Regions from separate parts of the Allobosea sp. FBZP-16 genome, predicted to be linked through region 3. Evidence: riboswitches for the same ligand, from Rfam matches in the RefSeq annotation. Region 3 holds a riboswitch; each other region holds the start of a gene.
The links. A riboswitch is a leader RNA that binds a small molecule or an ion and turns the genes downstream of it on or off. The one in region 3 is predicted to bind cobalamin.

Region 1 (7,797 bases), 710 kb from region 3:
CATGCAGCAATGCGATCTCGTCGCAGAACATCGCCGCGAGGTTGAGGTCGTGCAGCGCCATGATGCAGGTGATGCCGAGGCGGCGGACCAGGCTCAGGATCGAAAGCTGGTGCTGGATGTCGAGATGGTTGGTCGGCTCGTCGAGGATGAGCTCGCTCGGTTCCTGCGCCAGCGCGCGGGCGATATGGACCCGCTGGCGCTCGCCGCCCGACAGGGTGTGCCAGAACTGGTCGTGCCGCTCGGTCAGCCCGACCCGCGCCAGCGCCTCGTTCACCGCCGCCTCGTCGGCGTCGTTCCAGGAGGCCAGTGCGGCGCGATGCGGCGTGCGGCCGAGCCGGACAACGTCGCAGACGGAGAGCTGGATCTCGGTCGTCGCCTGCTGCTCGACAAAGGCGAGGCGGCGGGCGAGCTCGCGCCGGGGCACGGCGGCGATATCGCGCTCGTCGAGCGTGACGACGCCGCTCGCGACATTGCGCAGCCGGCAGAGCAGCCTGAGCAGGCTCGACTTGCCCGAGCCGTTCGGGCCGATCAGCCCGAGCACGCGGCCGGGCGCCGCCTGCAGCGTCACGCCGTCGACGATCATCTTGCCGGCGGCGCCCCAGCGTACCTCACGGGCCGCGAGCGTCATGCCGGCCGCCTCGCACGGTAGAGGATCAGCGCGAAGACCGGCGCGCCGAACAGCGCTGTCACCACCCCGATCGGCAGGATCTGCTGCGGGATCAGCACGCGCGAGAGGATGTCCGCAAGGATCATGAAGATCGCGCCCACGACGAGGCAGGCCGGCAGCAGGCGGGCATGGCCGGAGCCGACGAGGAAGCGGGCGGCATGGGGAATGATCAAACCGACGAAGCCGACCGTGCCGACGATCGAGACCATCACCGCGGTCATCACTGCCGTCGTGGCGAGGAGCACGACCTTCACCCTCGTCACGGCGACGCCGAGCGAGGCGGCGGCATCGACACCGAAGGCGAAGGCATCGAGCACCTTGGCGTGCAGCATGCAGATGGCGAAGCCGATAAAGGCGACCGGCGCGGCGATCCAGAGATCGGGCCAGCGCACGCCGCCGAAATTGCCCAGAAGCCAGAACATCACACCGCGCGCCTGCTCGGCGCTGGCCATGGTCGTGACGATCGTCGCGGTCGCGGCATTGAAGAGCTGCGAGGTCGCGACACCGGCAAGAATGACGCGATCGCTCGCCCCGCCCGCCCCTGTCGCCAGCAGCGCGACCACGGTGAGTGCAGCGCAGGAGCCGATGAAGGCGCCGGCCGAGACGCTCAGCGCCGTGCCGCCGATGCCGACGCCGAGGATCAGCACCGCGACGGCGCCGGTCGAGGCGCCGGCGGAAATGCCGAGCACGTAAGGCTCGGCCAGCGGATTGCGCAGCAGCGCCTGCAGGATCGCTCCGGAGAGTGCCAGCGCCCCGCCACAGAGGCCTGCCATCAGCGCCCGGCTCAGGCGGTAGTCGAAGATCACGCCCTGCTGGATCGCGCTGACGGGAAAGTCGAGGCTGAACAGCCCGTTGCCGAGCGCCCGCAGCGCCGTGTCGAACGGGATGCGCATCTCGCCGATCGTCACCGCCAGCGCCAGCGAGATGGTCAGCGCAGCGAGCGAGGCAACCGCGATGACGATCCGCGCGGGCCAGTTCGGGCCATGGGCAGCGTGGCTCAAGGGGAGAGGCCGAAGCCGGAGATCGCCTTGGCGAGCGCCTCGATGCCGTCGACCGTATCGAGCCCGGCCCGGGTCGCGCCGACATCCAGGATCACGATGCGCTGGTTCCTCACCGCATCGAGCTTGCTGGCGACCGGATCGGTCTTGAGAAAATCGAGCTTCTTCTCGATGTCGTCGGCCGGGAAGCGGCGGCGATCCATCTTCACCGCGACGATCACCGCGGGGTTGGCGCCGGCGATGCTCTCCCAGCCGACCAGCGGCCATTCCTCATTGGTGGTGATGATGTTGCGGGCGCCGAGCTTCGAAAGGATATAGGCCGGCACGCCGTTCTTGCCGGCCATGAAGCCGTCGCCCTTGATGTCCCGGCTGGAGAACCAGACCACGACCGGCACGTCCCTGGCCTTGAGGCTGGCGACGGCCGCGACCGCCTTGTCCTCGCGTGCCTTCAGTTCAGCGACAAGGGCTTCAGCCCGGTCGGAGACATCGAAGATCTGCCCGAACTCGCGGATGTTGCGATAGACCAGCTCCATCGTGAACATCTGCGTGCGTACGCCATCGCCGGCGCCGGAATTGTCCTTGCCGACGCAATCGGCCGGCGAGACGTAAGTCGGCACCTTGACCCCAGCGAACTGGGCGCGCTTGCCGACGATGCCGTTGGGTCCGACATGCCATTCGAACATAGCGGTGACGAGGTCGGGCTCCTGGGCCAGCACCGCCTCGAAGCTCGGATCGTTGTCGGCGAGGCGCTTCACCTTGGCATTCACCGCCTCATAGGGCTTGGCGACCGGCGAGAACCAGACGGCGGTGCCGACGACGCGGTCACCTAGGCCAAGCGCATAGAGGATCTCGGTCTGCGTCTGGCCGATCGCCACGACGCGCTTGGGCGGCGCGGCGAAGGTCACACTCTCCCGACAATTCTCGAGGGTCAACGGATATTGCGTCGGCGCAGCGAAGGCCGACCCTGCGAACAGAGTGCCGAGGAGCGCCGCGGCGGCACCTTGCAACAAACGGGTGACATGGCGAATGGCCGGCACAGCGGAAGCCTTGAATGTAACAGTGTTGCATTTCTGATAGAAGGGTCGGCGCGCAGCCGTCAAGCTCTGCGCAACGGTGCAGACGGTGTTCATGACCATGGGTCTCATCGCTCCCCGAGATGGCAGGCGGGGAACTGCGCAGGGGCGTGGATGGATGGAGGGCAGCGCCACCATCGACACACAGCTCCGGAACACCCCGTCCGAAAGACGTCTTCGACGACCGGGGCAGGTCTCCTGGCTCGCGGGTCGATGCCGATCCCGCCCGGCCTTCCCAGCGCTGTCGGCGCCAGTGGACGATGGACGGAGAGCTCGCCGCTTACAGTTGCGGGGGCAGCCTCGGCTTTGGCGGAATACGCCTCACCGAATTCCCTCTTAGCTCCGGATGCGATCCGGAGAACCTCGATCGCGGCCACCCTATAAGGCCGCGCCGCACCGTCAAGCCTGTTCGCCGAAGCAGCTAGGAGAGCCAGGCGGGGAGCCGCGCGGGAGCGGCCCCCGTCAAGGCCGCCTCGATGCAGTCGTCGAGCGTCCCCAGCCTGACGGCGCAGCCGGAGAGCCCCGGCCCGTAATGAGCGTATTTGCCGGAATTGGTCAGGACCACCTTAGCCTGCTCTGGGAAGACCGGGCGGGTGATCGAGCACCAGCAGAGATCGGGGATGATCGCGACGCCGCTCCGCGCAAGCCTGGCCAGTGTGCCATCGACTTCAGCCGCGGCGACGACCTCCCGCCCGGCCGTGATAATGACGGCGATTGCAGTCCCGACAGGACGGCCATCGAGGCGCTCCGCAACGGCCCGGCATTCATCCAGCGAGGCATGCGGGCTGCCGATGGCGACAAGATCGACATCCGCCGGCCCCTCGCTCAGCTTGCGCCAGCCCGCGGCGAGGTCCTCGCGGGTGATGACGACTTCGTCCTCGGGGACCCCGCCGAGGCTGTCCGCTTCCGGCGTGATGCCTTCGATATGGAGCATCGCCGCCGCCGAGGTCGTGCCGAAGGCGGCGCAGAGTGCCTTGAGATCGTCCCGCGTCGGTTGCGTCTTCGCCAGGCCCTTGATCAACGGGATCCGGTCAGGCGAAGCCAGGCCAGCAAGGTAGCCGATCAAGGGCCAGGCCGCGCTGTCCGCCCCCTCCGGCAACTCGACCCGTACGGTACGGCGCGCCCGGCGCCCCTCGTCGAGAAAGGCGCCAGCGAGCGGCGCGCGGCCGGTGACGGCGATGCAGAAGTCCAGGAAGTCCGGATGCTTGGCGGTCCGGGCGCCAAGCACGGAATTGGCGAAGATCACCGCGTTCGATTCCGACCAGCCGATCGGCTCGCCGAAGCGTGGCGGCTCCCGCAGCGTATAGGGCGCGCAGGTGAAGCTCGCCTGGCAGCCCATGCGGACATAGGTCTCGGCGAGGCGCGCCGCCGGTTCGCCGAATTCGGGCGCAACGCCCTGGCGGCGCCAGTTCGCATGGTCGACGGAGATCGCGTTCATCGTCGTCGGGATGCGGACGCGTGCGCCCAGCTCCTCCATCTTCGCGGCGAAGACCAGATTGGCCGGGCCGGCATAGATGCAGCCATCGACATGAGCCCGCGTCACATCGAGGAGTTCGGTCGCTCCTTGCTGGCTCGCCATGGCGACGAGGATGCGCATGGCCTGCTGCGCCGCGATCCCGTCCTTGCCGTCGAGCATGCCGCGATCGGAAGAGGACAACTGCAGTCCTGCATCCGCCGCCGCGGCAAGAGGGATATGCACCTGCCCGCCATCGGCCGATATGCCATCCGACGTGATCGTCGCGTGCCGCGCGCAGGAAAGGGTGGCGAAGGCCTCCGCGGACAGGCGCGCGACCGGGATGCGGCGCCCGAACATCTCGGAGGCGACGATCGCGCCGAGCGTCAGCGTGTCCTCGGGGCCAGCGAAGATCAGCGCGGCGGGGTTCCTGCCGGAGAGCGCCAGCTCCAGCAACACGCCGGAGCCCGAACAGGAGCCCCGACTGGTCGGCATCAACACGACCGCGCCGGCGAGCGAGGCGCCATGGGCGGGATGATGCACGTCGATCACCGTACCCGTGGCGGGATCGACGCCGCCCCAGAAGCTCAAGGGCTCGGCGAGGACGACGACCGGCCCGGCTGCCGCGCCCGAGGCGACGATGGTGCCATGGTCCTGTCCGGGGGTGACGTTCATGGCGCGGGTCGACGAAGCTGGATGCGGAATGAGCGGAGCGCGAAGCCCTGCTCCACTGCAGTGATATCATCGAATCCCTGGTGCGAAAGACCGCGCCGATGCGCGGTCTACAGCTTGAACACCTCCCGCGCCGTCTGATGCGTGCGAATATAGTCCCAGTCATAGGTGACGCCGAGCCCGGGGCCGGTCGGGACCGGGAAGCAGCCATCCTTGTCGACACCATCAAGCTGGTCGCTGTAGCCGCAGGCATAGACCGGCGGCACCGCGTTCGGGCAATCGGGCCCGACCAGCGCGAGCTCGTAGAAATTGGTGTTGCGGGTCGCGGCCATGCAGTGGCGATGGGCCGGGCCGCAGGCATGGATCTCGACATCGACGCCGAAGGCCTCGGCGAGATGGGCGATCTTCATCGCGCCGGTGATGCCAAGATCGTATTCCGGATCGGAGCGCAGCGCGTCGGTGCCGCCATTGATCAGGAAATCGGCCTTCGGCTCGAAGCCGCGCAGATACTCGGTCTGGAGGATCGGCGTCTTCAGCATCTCGCGCAGCTTCTTGTGGGCGAAGGCCGAGACGCCGCAATCGCGCATCGGATCCTCGTACCAGAAGTAGTTGCCCTCGTCGCAGGCGCGCCCGACATAGAGCGCGTCGGCAAAGGTCCTGAGCTCGTTGGCGGGGTCGAGCATCAGGGTCATGCGGTCGCCGACCGCCTTGGCGACATGCAGGACGTTGGCGGCCTCCTCGCGCGCATCGCCATCATGCCAGCCATGGACTTTGAAGGCGCGGTAACCGAGATCGTAGCAGGCCTCGGCGAAGTCGACGAAGGCCTCCTTGCTGTCGAGCCCACCATTGCGGTCGCCGTGATAGGTCGAGGCATAGGTCTTGAGCTTGCTGCGGAACCCGCCGAGCAGTTGCGAGACCGAGGCACCGAAGCGCTTGCCGGCGAGGTCCCAGAGCGCGATGTCGATCGGCCCGATGCCCATGCCGTCATGCTGGCGCAGCTCCCGCTTCATGTCGTTCCAGATCTCCTCGCGGTGATCGGGATCGCGGCCGAGGATGTTGGGCGCCAGCGAGAGCGTCTGCGCCATGGTGGCGCGGGTGCCGCCCCAATGCATGACATATTGCCCCTCGGCTCCGTCCTCGCTGCGGATGACGACGGCGAACTTGGTCAATTCCAGCTCGGAATTGGGCTTGTAGCCGATATTGTAGACGGCGCGCGCGTTCTCGGCGGACGGCCCGAGATTCCTGGCCTTGAACGAGAACTCGACGATCTCGACTTCGCTGATCCTGGTCATGGGTCCTCACGATATCTGACTGGAACCACAGCCCTCATCCTGAGGAGCGATCGCAGATCGCGTCTCGAAGGATGTTTCAGTGCGCTCTGGAGCATCCTTCGAGACGGCCGCCACGCGGCCTCCTCAGGATGAGGGCTGTGTTGTTTTCAAGCGGTCATTTTCAGAAACCGGCCACGTGCGGCAGCCACAGGCTGAGCGCGGGCACATAGGTGATGATGGTAAGGGCGACGACAAGCGCGATCAGGAAGGGCCAGAGCTCGCGGAAGAGCGGCCCTAGCCTGACTTTCGTGATCGCCATGGCGACGAAGCAGAGCACCCCGACCGGCGGCGTCACCTGGCCGATGACGAGGTTGACCAGGAGCACGATGCCGAAATGCACGAGGTCGATCTGCAACGAGGTCAGCAGCGGCAAGAGGATCGGCACCAGGATGATCATGATGGCGATCGTCTCCATGAACATGCCGGCGATCAGCAAGGCGATGTTCAGGATCAGCAGCACAACCAGCGGGTCGGTCGAGATCGACTTCATGAAGTCGGTGACGAGCTGGGGCGCCTGGTCGACGGCGAGGATCCAGCTGAAGGGCGAGGCAGCCGCGACGATGGCGAGGATGACCGCCGTCTCGCGCGCCGTGCCGACCAGGATCGCCGGCAGATCGGCGAGCTTGATCGTGCGGTAGACCAGCATGCCGACGACCAGCGAATAGGCGGCGGCGACGCCGGCGATCTCGGTCGCGGTGAAGAGCCCGGCGCGGAAGCCGACGATGATCAGCACCGGCATCAGCAGCGCCAGCGAAGCGTATTTGAACTCCGTCCAGAGATTGCCGAGCGAGAAGGCGCCAGCCGCGCGGAAGTCGCGCTTCAAGGCCAGTATGGCGATGGTCGCCATGATGCAGCCGGCCATGACGAGGCCGGGGATGATGCCGGCGACGAACAGGCTGCCCAGCGAGATATTGGCCTGCCAGGCGTAGACCACCATCAGGATCGAGGGCGGGATGATCGGCCCGAGCGTGCCGGCTACGGCCGAAAGCGCCGCGCCGAAGGCCCGCGGATAGCCCATCTTTTCCAGTTGCGGCACGAAGACCCGCGCCGCCGCGGCGGTATCGGCGACCGAGGAACCTGAGATGCCGGAGAGGAAGACCTCGCCGACGACCAGCGTATGCGCCGGGCCGCCGCGGATATGGCCGACCAGCGCCTTGGTGAAGCTGAAGAGGCGCTCGGAGATGCCCGATGCGTTCATCAGCGAACCGGCGAGTGTGAACAGGGGAATCGCCAGCAGCGGGAAGGACTGCACGCCGGCGACGATGCGCTGCGCGGCGACCGTGAGCGGGATCCCCTCCATGAAGATCACCAGCAGGGCCGAGCCGGCCATGGCGATCCAGATCGGCGTGCCGACGACGATGAGCAGCGCGAAGGCGCCCAAGAGCAAGGTCACCATGGCCGCTACTCGCGCGTCGTGATGTCGGACCAGAGCGCCCCGGCGGACCCCTCATCCAGCAGGTTGCGCAAGAGATGCAGCAGCGAGAGCGCACTGCCCATGAAGAGCGGCGCGATCATCCAGCCGGCGGAGATGCCGAGCATCGGCGTCAGGTTCGGCAGTTCGCGCTGGAGATAGCGCCAGGAGAACAAGGTCAGCGTGCCCAGC
Region 2 (7,797 bases), on a different contig from region 3:
AGCGCAGCGCGATGTTGAGTTCGTCGAGCACCAACAGCCGGATCCCGTCGTCGGCCATCAATTCCTTCGCCTTGTCGAAGGCGCGCGCCGCGGCGGCGATGTCGCGGGCCTTGTCCTGCGTCTCCCAGGTGAAGCCCTCGCCCATCGAATGCCAGGAGACCTGATCGCCGAAGGCGTCCAGCGCCTTGCGTTCGCCGGTCGACCAGGCGCCCTTGATGAACTGGACGACACCGATGCGCCAGCCATGGCCGAGCGCCCGCAGGATCAGGCCGAAGGCGGCGGTCGACTTGCCCTTGCCCGGGCCGGTGTTGACGATCAGCAGGCCCTTTTCCAGCGTCTTGCCGGCGACCTCGGCGTCCTGCACCGCCTTGCGCTTTGCCATCTTCGCCTTGTGGCGGGCAGCGTCCTCAGCTTCGTTGGTCATCGTCACGTCGCGCTTCTACTTCACCTGCATCGGCAATCCGGCGACCATGAAGACCACGCGCGCGGCCTGAGCCGCAAGCCGCTGATGCAGCCGGCCGGCCTCGTCGCGGAAGCGGCGGGCGAGCGCATTGTCCGGCACGATGCCGAGGCCGACCTCGTTCGAGACCAGCACCACCGGTGCGCTCGCCTCGCGGCAGGCCGCGACGAGCTCGCCGGTGGCGATCGCGATGTCGCGTTCGGCGAGCAGCAGATTGGTCAGCCAGAGCGTCAGGCAATCGACCAGGATGGGCTGCCCGGCCCGCGCATTGCGAATCGCCTCGGGCAGCGCGACAGGCGCATCGACCGTCTGCCAGTCGCGCGAGCGCCTGGCGCGGTGCTCGGCGATGCGGGCGCGCATCTCGTCGTCATAGGCCTGCGCGGTCGCGATGTAGGTCCAGGGTGCCGGCAGCGCCTCGATCAGCGCCTCGGCATGACGGCTCTTGCCGGAACGGGCGCCGCCGAGGACGAGGGTGAGCAGGGGAAGGGTCATGTCTGGCATTCGCTTTCGGAGAGACGTCGTGCATTGCACAGCACCGCGCCTGTGGCTAATGATCATCCGTGACGGTGCCTCGACGACGAGGTGAAAAGGGAACGCGGTGAAAGGCCGCGGCTGCCCCCGCAACTGTAAGCGGCGCGTCCTGCGCCATCGGCCACTGGGTTTCCCGGGAAGGCGGAGCAGGACACCAAGCCGTGAGCCAGGAGACCTGCCGTCATTCGATGTCGTCCAGCCGGCTGCCGGTGGGGTGGCCAAGGAGAACCAGATGAATACGGCTACCGTCACCAGCCAGGCCAGCGTTTCGGAGCGAGCGAAAGCCGTCGCCGCTGCGCTGATCCTCGGCTTCGTGCTGATCTACACCGTCGGCTTCGCCGCCTCGTCCACTGTCCACAACGCGGCGCACGACACCCGTCACGGCCTCGCCTTCCCCTGTCATTGAGGGGAACCACATGGTCACGCGTGTTCTCACGGTCAGCATCCTGGCCGGGCTTCTGGCTGGGCTGCTGATCTCGGCGCTCCAGCACGTCACCACCACCCCGCTGATCCTCAAGGCCGAGACCTACGAGGCGGCGTTGCGCGCGCAGGGCGCACCGATGCAGGCCGCCTTCTCAGGCGAAGCCCGCATCCAGCTCGCTCACAACGACCCAAAGGCAGGCCCAGACCATGCCGGCGAGCATGACTGGAAGCCGCAGGACGGCTTGCAGCGCACGGCCTTCACCAGCCTGGTGACGATCGGCACCGCGATCGGCTTCGCGGCGCTGCTTCTCGCCGGGATGATCGCGGCGAACGAGCAGATCGACCAGCGCCGCGCATTGGCCTGGGCGGTGTGCGGCTTCTTCGCTTTCGGGCTCGCCCCGGCAATGGGGCTGGCGCCGGAACTGCCGGGCTCCGCCGCAGCCGAACTGCAGCAGCGCCAGCTCTGGTGGCTGCTGACGGCGATGGTCACCGCCGGCGCGCTCTTCGTCTTCCTGCGCGTCGAGGCTTCCTGGGCCCGAGCACTCGCCGTCCTCGCCTTGCTGCTGCCGCATCTGATCGGTGCCCCGCATCCGGCCGCGCCGGAAAGCAAGGTGCCGGCCGAGATCGCCGCACATTTCGCCGCGCTCTCGCTCGCCATCCAGGCCGCGCTGTGGCTCGTCACCGGCTTTGCCGTCGGCGTGCTCTGGCCCTGGGCCACGCGCCGCAGCGCCGCTCCCGTAGCGGCCTGACGCCTCGTGCGGCCGGCGACGGCCGCGCCAGCCCAAGGAGGCGTTGTCATGCTCGAAGGCGATCTCGCCCTCGCGACGCAAGTTCGGCAGCAGCCGGGCTGCACCATCCATGTCTGCACCACCTGCCGGCGCCAACGCGAGGACCTGCCGGAGGGTTATGACCAGCCGGGCATCGCGCTCGCAGCCGTACTGGACGAGCGCCTGGCGGGCAGTGGCATCGCCGTCGTGCCGGTCGAATGCCTCTCGGTCTGCAAGCGGCCCTGCACGATCGCGCTCGCGGCGGAGGGCAAATGGACCTATCTGATCGGCGATCTCGACGCCGGTCTTCATCTCGACGAGATCGTCAGCGGGGCGGAGAAATTTGCCGCCAGCGCCAACGGCATCGTTCCCTGGAAGGAAAGACCCGCCTCGTTCCGCAAGGGCGTGGTCGCGCGCGTGCCTCCGCTGCCGCGCACACAAGGATCAAACGAATGAACGCTCCTCAGACCACGACGCTCGGCAAGGTGCCGTGCACGATCATCACCGGCTTCCTCGGCGCCGGTAAGACCACCCTGGTCCGCCATCTCCTGGAGAATGCCGGCGGCAAGCGCCTCGCCGTTCTCGTCAACGAGTTTGGCGATCTCGGCTTCGACGGCTCCTTCATCGCCGGCTGCGGCATCGAGGGCTGCACGCAGGACGACATCGTCGAATTGCCGAATGGCTGCATCTGCTGCACGGTCGCCGATGATTTCGTCCCGGCGCTGGAAAAGCTGCTGAACCGGGAAAACCCGCCGCAGCACATCCTGATCGAGACCTCGGGCCTTGCCCTGCCCAAGCCGCTGGTCAAGGCCTTCAACTGGCCGGCGATCCGTTCCCGCGTCACCGTCGACGGCGTCATCGCCGTGGTCGACGGGCCGGCGGTGGCCGAGGGCCAGTTCGCCGACGATCCCGAGGCGCTGAAGGCGCAGGCGGCGCAGGACCAGGCCGTCGACCATGACAACCCGCTGGAGGAGGTATTCGAGGATCAGATCCTCTGCGCCGACCTGATCCTGCTCAACAAGAGCGACCTCGTCGACGCCGCAGGGCGCGAACGGGTCAAGGCCGAGATCGCCCAGCATTTGCCCAAGGCGATCAAGGTGGTCGAAACCGCCCATGGCAAGGTCGAGCCGGCGCTGATCATCGGTCTCGGCGCTGCGGCCGAGTCCGACCTCGCCGCCCGGCCCTCGCATCACGGCGAGGGCGAGGATCATGACCATGACGATTTCGACAGCGTGGCACTGCCGCTGCCGCAGGCCGGTTCGCCGGAAGAGCTCGTCGCCCGCGTCGCCAAGGCGGCCGAGGCCGAGGGCGTACTGCGCCTTAAGGGTTTTGCCGGCATTCCCGGCAAGCCGATGCGGCTCGTCGTGCAGGGCGTCGGCCGGCGCGTCGGCCACCATTACGACCGGGCCTGGGGCGCCGGTGAAGCGCGCGACGGCCGGCTCGTGGTGATCGGCCTCAAGGGCTTCGATCGCGCCGCAGTCGAGGCCGCGCTCGCCGGCTGATGCCATGCATCTCCTCCCGACCAGCGAGGTGAGGCTCGACGACGGCGAAGACGCCGTCGACCTCGCCTTGCCGCCGGGAGACCTCATCGTCCTCTCCTTCAGCGACAGCGACCTCTCGGCGCTGGCGGCGGCCGCCCCCGGTAGCCGGCTGGGCCTCCGTCTGGTGCCGCTGCGGCGCTTCAAGCATCCGCTCTCGATCGACCTGCTGATCGAGAAGACCCTCGCCGGCTCGCGTTTCGTGCTGCTGCGCTGCCTCGGCGGGCTCGACTATCTCCGCTACGGCGTCGAGCAGATCGCGAGCGCCTGCCGGCAGCATGACGTCGCGCTGGCGGTGCTGCCAGGCGATGACCGGGAGGACGAGCGGCTCGCCGGATATGGCACGGTGCAGCCGGAGTTCGCAGCGGACCTGCTCGGCTATTTTCATGCCGGCGGCGGCGCCGAGAACATGCGGCGGCTGCTGGGAAGAGTAGATGCCTATCTCGAAGGACAGCGCGACCCCTCATCCCCCTGCCGGGACCTTCTCCCGCAGGGGGAGAAGGGAGCTGACACGGCCGCCTCGCCCTTCTCCCCTTGCGGGAGAAGGTGGCTCGGCGCAGCCGAGACGGATGAGGGGTCGCGCGACGCGGCCGATCTGTCTCCCGTCCTACTCCCCACGCTCTTCGCCCTCGGCCCCAACGCCACGCCTCTTCCCTGGCGGGAGGCGCTCGCGACTATCCCGACAGACGCCCCGCTCGTCCCGATCCTCGTCTACCGCTCCGGCGTTGCCGCCGGCGACACGGCGATGGTCGAGGCGATCGCGGCAACCCTGGCCGAGCGCGGGCTCGGCCCGCTCCCGCTCGCCTTGACCAGCCTCAAGGACGCGAGCGTCGCCGGCGAGCTCGCCACGCTGATCGCCACCCGCAAGCCAGCGCTGATCGTCACCACCACCGCCTTCTCGGCCCGCGATGGCGACGGCTTCGTGCTCGACACCGCCGACTGTCCGATCCTGCAGGCCGTGCCGGTCGGCAGCGCGCGCGCGGCCTGGGAGGCGTCTCCGCGCGGGCTTTCCGCCGCCGACCTCGCCATGCAGGCGGCCCTGCCGGAATTCGACGGCCGGCTCGGCGCCATTCCCGTTGCCTTCAAGGAGGAGATCGCCGATCCGGCGACCGGCCTAATGCTGCGGCGGCTCACACCGGATGCCGAGGGCATCGCAGCGCTGGCCGACCTCGCGGCCAGCTGGGTGGCACTCGGCCGCAAGCCGCGCCCCAAGCGACAGCTTGCGCTGGTGATGTCTGACTATCCCGCCCGTGGCGGCCGCGCCGGCTTCGCCGTCGGCCTCGACACGCCGGCGAGCGCGCTCGCGATCCGGGAGTTGCTGGATGGAGCTGGATACGACGTTGATCCCTCCCTAGACGCGGTCATCCCGGGCGATCGGAGGGAGACCCGGGATGACCTCGCGAATTGCCATCACGGCTCGAATCTCATGCAGGCCCTCACCGAGGGCCCAGCCGACTTCTCCGTCCCGCTCGCCAGCTACCGCGCCTGGCTCGCGACCATCCCGGCCGCCGCGCGCGAGACTTTGCTCGCCAGCCACGGCCAGCCCGAGACCGACCCAGCCTGCGACGGCGAGGCCTTCCGCTTCCGGCTCGTCCGCTTCGGCAAGCTCGCCATCGCGTTGCAGCCGGCGCGCGACGCCTCGCCCGACCGCAAGGCGCGCTATCACGACCCCGATGCGCCGCCGGGCCACGCCTATCTCGCCTTCTATCTCGGCCTCCGCGAGGTGCTGCGCGCCGATGCGCTGGTCCATCTCGGCACGCATGGCACGACCGAATGGCTGCCGGGCAAGGCGGTGGCGCTCTCGGCTACCTGCTGGCCGCGGCTCGCGGTCGGCTCGCTGCCGGTAATCTACCCCTATGTCGTCGACGATCCCGGCGAGGCGGCGCCGGCCAAGCGCCGGCTCTCGGCGCTGACGCTCGGCCATCTGCCGCCGCCACTGGCGAGTCATGACGCGGCCGGCGAGGCCGCGCTGCTGCGCGACCTCGTGGAGGAATACTCGCAGGCGCAAGTGCTCGATCCGCGCCGGGCCGAATTGGTCGCGCGCGAGATCCTCGACCGCGCCGAGCGCACCGGCCTCGCCGCCGCAAGCGGCGTCACACAGGGTCAGGACATGGCGAGCGCGCTCGCGGCACTCGACGCCCATCTCTGCGACCTCGCCGAGACCGCCTTCCGCGACGGCTTGCATGTCTTCGGTTCCTCCGAAGCCGATCCAGCATCGGCGGAGAATGAGCGTCGCAACCTGCTGAAGGCGCTCGATGCCGGCTTCGTGCCGCCGGGACCTGCCGGCGCACCGCATCGCGGCCGGCCCGACGTGCTGCCGAGCGGGCGCAACCTCTCTACGCTCGACCCGCGCGCCTTGCCGACCCGCTCGGCTGCCAGGCTCGGGGCGAAGGCGGCCGAGGCCGTGATCGCCCGCCATCTCCAGGACGAGGGCGATTATCCGCGCCGGATCGTGATCGATCTCTGGGCCTCGCCGACGCTGCGCTCGGGCGGCGAGGACATCGCCCATGCCCTGCACCTGATGGGTGCCGAACCGCTCTGGGACCATGGCTCGACCCGGGTCACCGGCTTCTCGATCACCCCGCAGGCCAAGCTTGCCGCGCCGCGCGCCGACGTCACCATCCGCATCTCCGGCGCCTTCCGCGACACCTTTCCGGCGCAGATCGCCCTGCTCGATGCGGCAGCGCGCGCCGTCGCATCCCTTGACGAACCGGACGAGTGGAACGAACCGGCCGCCGCCCACCGCCGCGGCGAGGCAGGCGCGCGCATCTTCGGCGCCGCGCCCGGCCGCTATGGTGCCGCCATGGCTGACCGCGCGCTCGACGGCGACTGGCAAACGCGTGCGGAACTCGGCGAGGCCTATCTTGCCGCGACGAGCCACGCCTATGGCGGGCCGGACGGCGCAGCGTCGCCCGACGCCCGGTTTGCGAGCCGGGTCGCAGAGGCGCAGGCCTTCATCCATGTCAGCGACACGGCCGGGCGCGACATCCTGGAAGCGACCAGCGCCGCCGACGTGATCGGCGGTTTCGTCGCGGCCATGCAAGCTGAAGGCGGCAAGGCGGCGCTCTACAGCCTCGACACGTCGGACCCCGACATGCCGAGGGCGCGCACGCTGGCCGAGGACGTCTCGCGCATCGTCCATGGCCGGCTCTGCCATCCCCGCTGGATCGCGAGCCATCTCGCCCATGGCTGGCGCGGCGCGGCCGAATTGGCCGAGGCGGTCGATGCGCTCTTCGTCTATGCGGCCGCTACCGACGCGGTCTCCAACGGCCTGTTCGACGCGGTCTTCCAGGCCTATTGCGGCGATCCCGCCATCTGGCAGGCGCTGGAGCAGGCGAATGCGCCGGCCGCCGCCTCGATCCGCTCGCGTCTCGCCGAGGCGCAGGAGCGCGGACTCTGGACAAGCCGCTCGAACTCGGCGGCGATGCTCTCAGGCCGGGAGGCGGCTGAATGAGCGCCCCGGCCCGCGAGACGATGCGGCGCGGCTGGTGCCCCGGCACCTTGCGGCCGATGCTGACAGGCGACGGGTTGCTGGTGCGCCTGCATCCGCCGCGCAATGCGCTGACGCCGGACCAGCTCGCATACATCGCCGAGCTGGCGAGCCGGCATGGCAACGGCCAGATCGAGATTTCCGGCCGTGGCAACCTGCAACTGCGCGGCATCCGCGAGGAGGCGCATCCGGCGCTGGTCGACGACCTGCTGACGGCGGGCCTCGTCGACGAGGCCGAGGGCGATGGCCCGAACCGGTTGGTGCTCACCTCGCCGCTCGCCGGCCGGGCGGCCGACGAAGTGCTCGACGCGGCCGCGCTGGCTGCGGCGGTCGAGCGCGCCGGGCGCAGCGTTTCGGGCCTGCCGGCAAAGTTCTCGATCATCGTCGATGGCGGCGGCGCGCTGGCGCTCGATGCCTTCGCCGCCGATCTCAGGCTGCGGGCGGTTTCGACCGACGCAGTCGCGTTCGGGCTGCCGGGCGGGCATTGGTGCGGTCCGGTTGCAATGGATAAGGCGCCGGCACTGGTGACCCGTTTACTCGGTGCTTTCGCCGCCGTCAGCGGGCAGAGCGCGGGGCGAATCCGCCGCA
Region 3 (7,797 bases):
TGCGCATTTTCGCCGACAAGACGCTCGTCCCCGGCAAGCTCTACGCCGCGCTCAACCTCTCGCACGACCTGACCTGGACGGGGCCGAGCCCCTATCTGCGCTCCTCGACCTTCACGGTCGGCGGCTCGCTCGCCTGGCAAGTGCTCGACGGCCTCTATCTCAGCGGCGAAGTGCGCCATCAGCGCCGCCACAACGAACTCGGCTTCGGCAAGGAAGCCGGCTACGCCACCTTCGCCGGCCCCGGCATCTTCTGGCAGGCGAGCAAGCAGCTCGCCATCTCGGCCGCCTACAACGTCCAGATTGGCGGAAAGGCCAAGGGCGTGCCGGGCGATCTCGACATCACTAATTTCAGCCAGCATCTGCTGAAGGTGAAGGCGGCCTACAGCTTCTGAGGCACGCGGCAGCGATCAGTCCGGGACCTGCTGCGCGACGGTCGCGCTTGCCTCGGTTTCCGGCTCGCCGGACTGCTGTCGCGAGCTGCCGGCACGAGCGCGGCTGATCGTCTCGACGACATCGGCCGCGAGCTTCTCAAGCAGCTCGCGTTCGCGCTGGTCGAGATTGCGGGCTTCCGCATCGAGGATGCAGAGCGCTCCCAGCACATGGCCGTCGGACGAGCGCAGCGGTGCCCCGGCGTAGAAGCGCAACCCCCAAGCCTTGGCGACGGGATTGTCGGTGAAGCGGGCATCGCGCTCGGTATCGGCGACGACCAACGTCTCGCCGCTGGCCACGACATGGTCGCAGATCGCCGCCCGGCGTGGCAGGGTCGGCCGTCCGGTCTTGTCCCGGCCGAAACCGGAGAGCTCCCTGCTGCCGCCGATGACGATCTCCTGCTCGGCATCGATCGCCGAGATCATCGCCACGTCGACGTCGAAGGCATCGGCCGCGCGCTTGGCGATCGCATCGAGATCGTCGCGCAGCGCCTCGTCGAGAAACGCCGTGCCCTGGAGCGCCGCCACGCGCTCGGCATCGTCGGCCGGCATCGCTGCCACAGCCGGTTCGCTCGCTGTCTCTGGCAATAGGCGCTGGACCCGGCCGATCGTCTCCTGGATCGAGGCCGCAATCTCGTCTGCACCGATCCCCTTGCTCGCCTGCCCTGCCAGCCTCTCGGGCGGCACGGTCCAGAGAACCACGACGATCTTCAACTCCGGCCAGCGCTGCCGCAGGCGCCGGCAGAACTGCCGGGCGGCATTGTCGGGCTCGCCGCTGAAATAGTTGAGGCAGACGATCGGCACCCCGTCGAGATCGAGCCTGGCGACTGCGCCCGTCGTGACATGGGCGATCCTGCGCACCTGCGCCGGGATGCCTTCGAGATCGAGTGCATGGGCCAGCATCTGCGCGGCGATCCCGTCGATCTCCCATTTGCCGCCGATGCAGACCACCTTGGGGGCCAAGCCCTCGGCAGCCGCGGCGGGATGAGCCTCGCGCAACTCCTCCAGCAGCGCCTCCATCCCCTCCGCGATGCGCAGCCGGTGCGCCGCAGTAGCCTGCCGACCGTAATCGTCGCTGGCGAGGCGCAGGACCGCGACGCCGACGGCGTCATAGAAAGGCACCACCGCCAGCGTCTCTATCTCGCTTTCGGCGATCTCGATGGCTTCGTCGACATCGCCCGCGAGCAGGCGCTGGTAGATGCGTTCGGTCGGACTAAGCACCGGCACCGAGCCGAGCAGGGTGTCGAGGAATTGCAACTGCGGCAGGGTCTTGCCGAGGACCAATAGGCAGACCGTCAGCGGCGTCGACAGGATCAGGCCGACCGGACCCCAGAGCGCGGTCCAGAATGTCGCGGCGGCGATCAGCGATATCGCCGAGAGGCCAGTGCTGGTGCCGTAGAGCATCGGCTCGACGATATTGTTGCTGATGAGCTCGAGCCCCGCGATCAGCGCCAGCGTCCACAGCACCATGTGCCAGCCGGGATCGACCGCGAACGCCAGCGCCAGCGGAAAGACCGCGGAAATCAGCGCACCAAGATAAGGCACGAAGCGCAGCACGGCTGCGACGACGCCCCAGAGCAGCGCACCGGGCACGCCGATCAGCCACAGGCCGAGCGCCAGCGGGATGGCGAAGGTCGTGTTCACCACGAGCTGCATCAGAAGATAGCGGCTGATCCGCCTGCCGGCATCCTCGATCGCATCGGTCGAGCGGTGCAGGTTGCCGCCAAGGATGCGCAGCAGCCGGTCACGCAGGTCGGTCCGGTCAAGCAGTGCCAGCACCACGAAGACGAGGACGATACCGGCCGTCGCCAGCGGTTCGAGCACACGGCCGAGCCAGACCAGCGCGACCTGCATCTGGGTGCCCGGCGCTGGCACGATCTCGACCCGCTGAGCACCGGCGCCCTGCACCGATTCCACTTCCTTTTGCAGGGACGCGATCGCGTTGAGCGCGCCATCGAGCATCCCCGGCGCCCTGAACTGCGCCTTGAGATCGTTGAGCTTGTTATGGATGGTCGATTGATAGCTCGGCAGTTGCTCGCCCAGCGAACGGACCTGCGTTCCCAGCACGAGGAAGAGGCCGGCGAGGAGAACGAGCACGACGGTCATCACCGCCACGATCGCGATCACCTTGGGCAGCCCGCGCCGGCGCAGCCACAGCACCGGGGGATTGAGCGCGAAGCCGATCAGGAAGGCGAAGGCGAGCGGGATCAGGATGTCCTGCCCGTAGTAGAGTGCTGCGATGATCACCGCAGCCGAGACGAGCGCCGCCGCCACCTTTACGATGTCCGCCCCGGCCAGGTCGGCCGCAGCGATGGCGCCCGCCTCTGGCTGGACCCCCCTTCGGCTCGGAGCCGGTGTCGTTGTCATGGCGAAGCCCCCCGGCCCGCATTGGGTCGCCTTATGAACGTTAGAGGGGCTGCCCGGTTCCCCGGCATCCCAATCTGCATTGCGAACTGCAAGGCGCAGACGCTAAGACGAAGGACGTTCAACCACTGGTATCGGCGATGGCGCGGGAAGAGGCCGGAAACGGCGCATCGGACAAGGCCGGGATGATCTGCCGGGCGCTGCGCCGCGCGATCATCGAGCGCGCGCTCGAGCCCGGCGCGGCCTTGCCCGAGGATGCGCTCGGCGAACGCTTCGGTGTCAGCCGTACGCTGGCGCGCCATGCGCTCGCCCAGCTCGCCGCCGAAGGGCTGGTCGAACTGCGCCGCAATCGCTCCGCCGTTGTGGCGACGCCGAGCTGGCAGGAGGCGCGCGACACCTTCGACATCCGCATCGAGCTGGAGCGGCTCGTCGTGCGCCAGCTCGCCGGCCGGCTGAGCAAGGCGCAGCTTGCGACGCTGCGGGCCCATGTCGACTCCGAGGATGAGGCGCGTGGCGGGCCCGACGCGATCTCGATCCGGCTCGCGACCGAGTTCCATATCCTGCTCGCAGAGATGACGGAGAGCCCGATCCTCATCCGCTATGTCAGCGAGCTGTCCTATCGCTGCTGCCTGATCCTGTCGCTGTACAGCCGGCCGCATTCCTCGGAATGCGGCGTTAACGAGCACCGCCTGCTGATCGACGCCCTTACGACCGGCGACGTCGAAAAAGTCACGAGACTGATGCACAGTCATCTCGATTCGGTGGCGGAGCGCGCGCTGGTAGCCGAGGCCAAGCCGCGCGAACGGGACATCATGGCGATCCTGGCGCCCTATGCGCAGGCCCCTCAACCCGCCGTCAAACCGCGTCCGAAGCGCTCGCTCAAGGCAGCCGAATAATCCGCTCACAACGGCTGGCGGGCGAATTGACGCTGCCGCCTTTCCACCCTACTCGTGAACGCGACGGTTCCCTTACGGGATCAAAAGGGAACGCAGTGCGGATGGCCTGGCCATCTCATGCTGCGGCTGCCCCCGCAACTGTAAGCGGCGAGCCTTTCGCCATACGCCACTGGGACCTCGGCCCTGGGAAGGCGGCGAAGGGCAGCGACCCGCGAGCCAGGAGACCTGCCGTCAGCCGTGGTCACACGCGAACACATCGGCCGGGGTGCGCTGATGGGTGGTAGAACCATGCGCGCCCGGTTTCGGGCGCGGGTGGGGACATCTCGTTCGCGGTGACGTGCCACTGACGTTACCGCCGAGGTTCCCGTGTTCCGTTTGCCAAAGCCCGCCAGGAGCGGGCGTTTCTCACTTGCCTTCCCCCTGCTCGCCGCTTCGACCGTGCTGATATCGCCCGCTGCGCTGGCGCAGTCGGGTGAGAAGCCGATCGCGCTCGACGAGATCGTGATTAGCCCGACCGGCGTTCCGACCCCGGCAAGGGAGATCGCGAGCGCCGTCACCGTCGTCACCGCGAAGGAGATCGAGCGCGAGCAGCGCCGCACCTTGCCGCAGGCGCTCGCCGCCGTTCCCGGCCTCAATATCGTCCAGACCGGCGGGCCGGGCGGGCTTACGTCGGTCTTCATGCGCGGCACCAACTCCAACCACGTCAAGGTGCTGATCGACGGTATCGAGGTGAACGATCCCTCGACGCCGAACCGCTCCTTCGACTTCGGCCAGATGCTGACCACTGACATCGAGCGCATCGAGGTGCTGCGCGGCCCGCAGAGCGGTCTCTATGGCGCCAATGCGCTGGGCGGCGTGATCTCGATCACCAGCAAGCGCGGCGAGGGGCCGCCCAAGGTGACCGGCTCGGTCGAAGCCGGCTCCTATGGCGCCTTCAACAAGAGCCTCGGGGTCAGCGGCGGCGACGACCGCTTCGACTACGCCTTCGGCATCAGCCATTTCAGGGCGGATTCGACACCGGTGACACCACCGGAACTGGTTCCCGCCGGCCGGCGGCGCAACCCCAATTCCTATGACAACTGGAGCTATTCCGCCCGCCTCGGCGCCAGGCTGACCGACACGCTGAGCGTCAACTGGGTCGGCCGCTATATCGACGGGCAATTGCTGTTCACCGGCGATTCCGGCTTCCCGAGCCTGCCCAGCAGCTTCCGGTCCAGCCAGAACTATCGCCAGGCCTTCACCCGCGGCGAGATCGTCTGGGACCCGCTGGGCGGGCAGTTCGTCAACCGCTTCGGCGTCTCCTACAGCAACCAGGATCGCTCCAATCGCCGGCCTAACGCCTTCGGCATCCTCGACGTGCCGACCGAGAACCTCGGTGAGCGCATCAAATACGACTGGCGTGGCGACCTGAAGCTCACCCGGAGCCAGACACTGGTGATGGGGCTGCAATACGAGAACGAACGCTTCGACACGCCCAACAAGACCGTCTCGAACGGAAACCGGGGCGCCTTCGTCGAATTGCAGTCGAACTGGACCGACCGCTTCTTCACCACCGCCAATATCCGCTACGATGACGACGACAAGTTCGGCGGCCACACCACCTATCGCATCGCACCGGTCTTCATCGTGCCAGGCACCGACACCAAGCTGAAGGCGAGCTACGGCACCGGCTTCAAGGCGCCGACGCTGAGCGAACGCTTCAGCGATCCCCGCCCGGCCTTCAACTTCTATGGCAACCCGAACCTCAAGCCGGAGGAAAGCCGCGGCTGGGATGTCGGCTTCGAGCAGCCGCTGGTGAACGGGCAGGTGAATGTCGGTGCGACCTACTTCCACAACGACATCGACAACCTGATCCTGACCAACGCCGCGCGCACCTCCTATACGAATATCGGCCGCGCCACGACCAAGGGTGTCGAGGCCTTCGCGGCGCTGGAACTGACGCCGCAGTTCAAGGTCCGCGCCGACTACACCTTCACCCTGGCCAAGGATGAGACCGCGTATCAGGAGCTGCTGCGCCGGCCACGCCACAAGGCCAGCATCACCGCGAGCTGGGTGCCGATCGAGAAGCTGACCTTGTCGGCGACGCTGATCTATGTCGGCGAGCGCATGGATGGGAACCGCGACTTCTCGATCTCCAGGATGCGCGCACCGGGCGCCGCCATCGTCAACCTCGCCGCCGACTACAAGGTCGACGAGAAGCTCACCGTGTTCGGCCGCGTCGATAACCTGTTCGACAAGCGCTACGAGAACCCGGTCGGCTTCCTGGTGCCGGGCCTCAGCGCCTTCGGCGGGATCAGGGTGAGCCTGTGAGGCTGTCGAGCTCCGCCGTCATGCTCGCCCTTGCGGCGAAAGATGACGCGGGTCGTCCGATGAAGAACGCGGGGAACCCTTCTCCCGTGTGGGAGAAGGGCAGGGATGAGGGCCTGCCCTCGCCCCTTGAAGTCGCAGCGGCGCCGTCGCGCGCCAATAATCAGCGGCGGTCCCTCACCCCTATCCCATCCGGGAGAGGGGTTCCCCGCGGATACGCTTGCCGCCATCGCATACTGACGACTCTTCAGCAGACCGTTCTCCGTCTGAGTGCGGCTGTTCTCTGCCTGGTGGCCGCGAACGCCGCCACCCACGCCGACGACATACCCGCGAAGCCGCAGCGCATCGTCTCGCTCAACATGTGCACCGACGAGCTGGTGCTGCGCCTCGCCTCCCCGAAGCACGTCGCGTCGGTGACCTGGCTGTCGCAGAACCCGCGCAACGCCAACATGGCTGCGCGCGCCCTGACGATCCCGGCCAATCACGGGCTGGTCGAGGAGGTGCTGGCGCACAAGCCCGACCTCGTGATCGCCGGCGCCTATACGACTCGTTCGACCGTCGCGCTGCTGAAGCGCGTCGGCGTGACGGTCCGCGAATTCGGCGTGCCGGGGAACCTTGCCGAGATGCGCGCGCAGATCCGCGACATGGCGAACCTGCTCGGCGAGCAACAGAACGGCGAAGCCCTGATCGCGGAGATCGACAAGCGTCTCGCCGCGCTGGCGGATCGCCCTCGCCCGGCGCATCCGCGTGCGATCGTGCTGCGCCCAAACGGCTTCACCACCGGGCGCGGCTCGCTCGTCGACGAGATCCTGACGGCAGCGGGGCTGACCAACCTCGCCGCCGAGCTCGGCATCGACAATTACGGCCAGATCGCGCTCGAGACGGTCGCGCTCGGCAAGGCCGATATCCTGATCCTCAACACTACGCCGGACGGCCCGCCCTCGCTGGCGCACGAGATCCTGCATCACCCTGTTTTTACTCGCCTCGGCGACCGGCTAAAGCTCGTCGCCCTGCCCTCGAAGCTCTGGACCTGCGCCGGCCCGGCCGTGATCGACGCGATCGAACTGCTGCTCGACGCAAGCGCGCCGACGACAGCCGGGAAAAGCCCATGAGCAGCGCTGCCATGCCATCGTCCACATCCGAACGGATGTCCTATTGGCGGCTCGTCGCCCTGCTCGCTGCCGCGACGCTCGTCATGGCGGCGCTGTCTCTCGCCGTCGGCTATGCCCGGCTCGACCTTGTCGCCGCGCTTGGCGACTGGCTCGCCGGCCGGCAGAGCCTGCCCGCGCTCGTGCTCGTCGAACTCCGCCTGCCGCGCGCCATCCTCGGCGCGCTGGTCGGCTTCAGCCTCGGCCTCGCCGGCGCTGCGATGCAGGGGCTGCTGCGCAACCCGCTGGCCGAGCCCGGCATCGTCGGCATCTCCAGCGCCGCCGCCTTCGGCGCCGTCACCGTGTTCTATTCCGGCTTTGCGGGAGCCTTCGCGCTCGCTTTGCCGCTCGGCGGCATCGCCGGGGCGCTGCTCGCGGTCCTCTTGCTCTTTGCCCTCAATGGCCGCGGCGCCGGCACGATGACGCTGATCCTCGCCGGCGTCGCCATCAACAGCTTCGCCGGGGCGATGACCTCGCTCGCCCTCAACCTCGCGCCCAATCCCTATGCCGCGCTGGAGATCGTGTTCTGGCTGATGGGCTCGCTCGCCGATCGCAGCCTGGTCCATGTCTGGCTGGTGCTGCCGCTGATGCTGGTCGGCTGGGCCCTGCTGCTCTCGTCCGCGCCGGCGCTGGACGGCCTCACCCTCGGCGAGG

Region 1: linked by a shared signal. The riboswitch ahead of CXY91_RS30870 (ABC transporter substrate-binding protein) and the one ahead of CXY91_RS13325 (TonB-dependent receptor plug domain-containing protein) in region 3 are both predicted to bind cobalamin.
Region 2: linked by a shared signal. The riboswitch ahead of CXY91_RS25700 (CbtB domain-containing protein) and the one ahead of CXY91_RS13325 (TonB-dependent receptor plug domain-containing protein) in region 3 are both predicted to bind cobalamin.

What each region holds. Positions count from the first base shown of each region.
Region 1 is NZ_LNCQ01000023.1:10,144-17,940, reverse strand. Features, by position in the region: gene CXY91_RS09810 (ABC transporter ATP-binding protein) at 1-628, opposite strand, end outside; gene CXY91_RS09805 (FecCD family ABC transporter permease) at 625-1,668, opposite strand; gene CXY91_RS30870 (ABC transporter substrate-binding protein) at 1,665-2,675, opposite strand; cobalamin riboswitch at 2,910-3,119, opposite strand; gene lhpI (cis-3-hydroxy-L-proline dehydratase) at 3,160-4,866, opposite strand; gene CXY91_RS09790 (enolase C-terminal domain-like protein) at 4,974-6,155, opposite strand; gene CXY91_RS09785 (TRAP transporter large permease) at 6,316-7,590, opposite strand; gene CXY91_RS09780 (TRAP transporter small permease) at 7,596-7,797, opposite strand, start outside.
Region 2 is NZ_LNCQ01000052.1:451-8,247, forward strand. Features, by position in the region: gene cobO (cob(I)yrinic acid a,c-diamide adenosyltransferase) at 1-424, opposite strand, end outside; gene cobU (bifunctional adenosylcobinamide kinase/adenosylcobinamide-phosphate guanylyltransferase) at 440-961, opposite strand; cobalamin riboswitch at 1,009-1,188, shown strand; gene CXY91_RS25700 (CbtB domain-containing protein) at 1,224-1,397, shown strand; gene CXY91_RS25705 (CbtA family protein) at 1,408-2,163, shown strand; gene CXY91_RS25710 (DUF1636 family protein) at 2,212-2,637, shown strand; gene cobW (cobalamin biosynthesis protein CobW) at 2,634-3,683, shown strand; gene cobN (cobaltochelatase subunit CobN) at 3,688-7,173, shown strand; gene cobG (precorrin-3B synthase) at 7,170-7,797, shown strand, end outside.
Region 3 is NZ_LNCQ01000023.1:723,167-730,963, forward strand. Features, by position in the region: gene CXY91_RS13310 (hypothetical protein) at 1-392, shown strand, start outside; gene CXY91_RS13315 (AI-2E family transporter) at 408-2,795, opposite strand; gene CXY91_RS13320 (GntR family transcriptional regulator) at 2,933-3,688, shown strand; cobalamin riboswitch at 3,738-3,935, shown strand; gene CXY91_RS13325 (TonB-dependent receptor plug domain-containing protein) at 4,055-5,998, shown strand; gene CXY91_RS13330 (ABC transporter substrate-binding protein) at 6,286-7,107, shown strand; gene CXY91_RS13335 (iron ABC transporter permease) at 7,104-7,797, shown strand, end outside.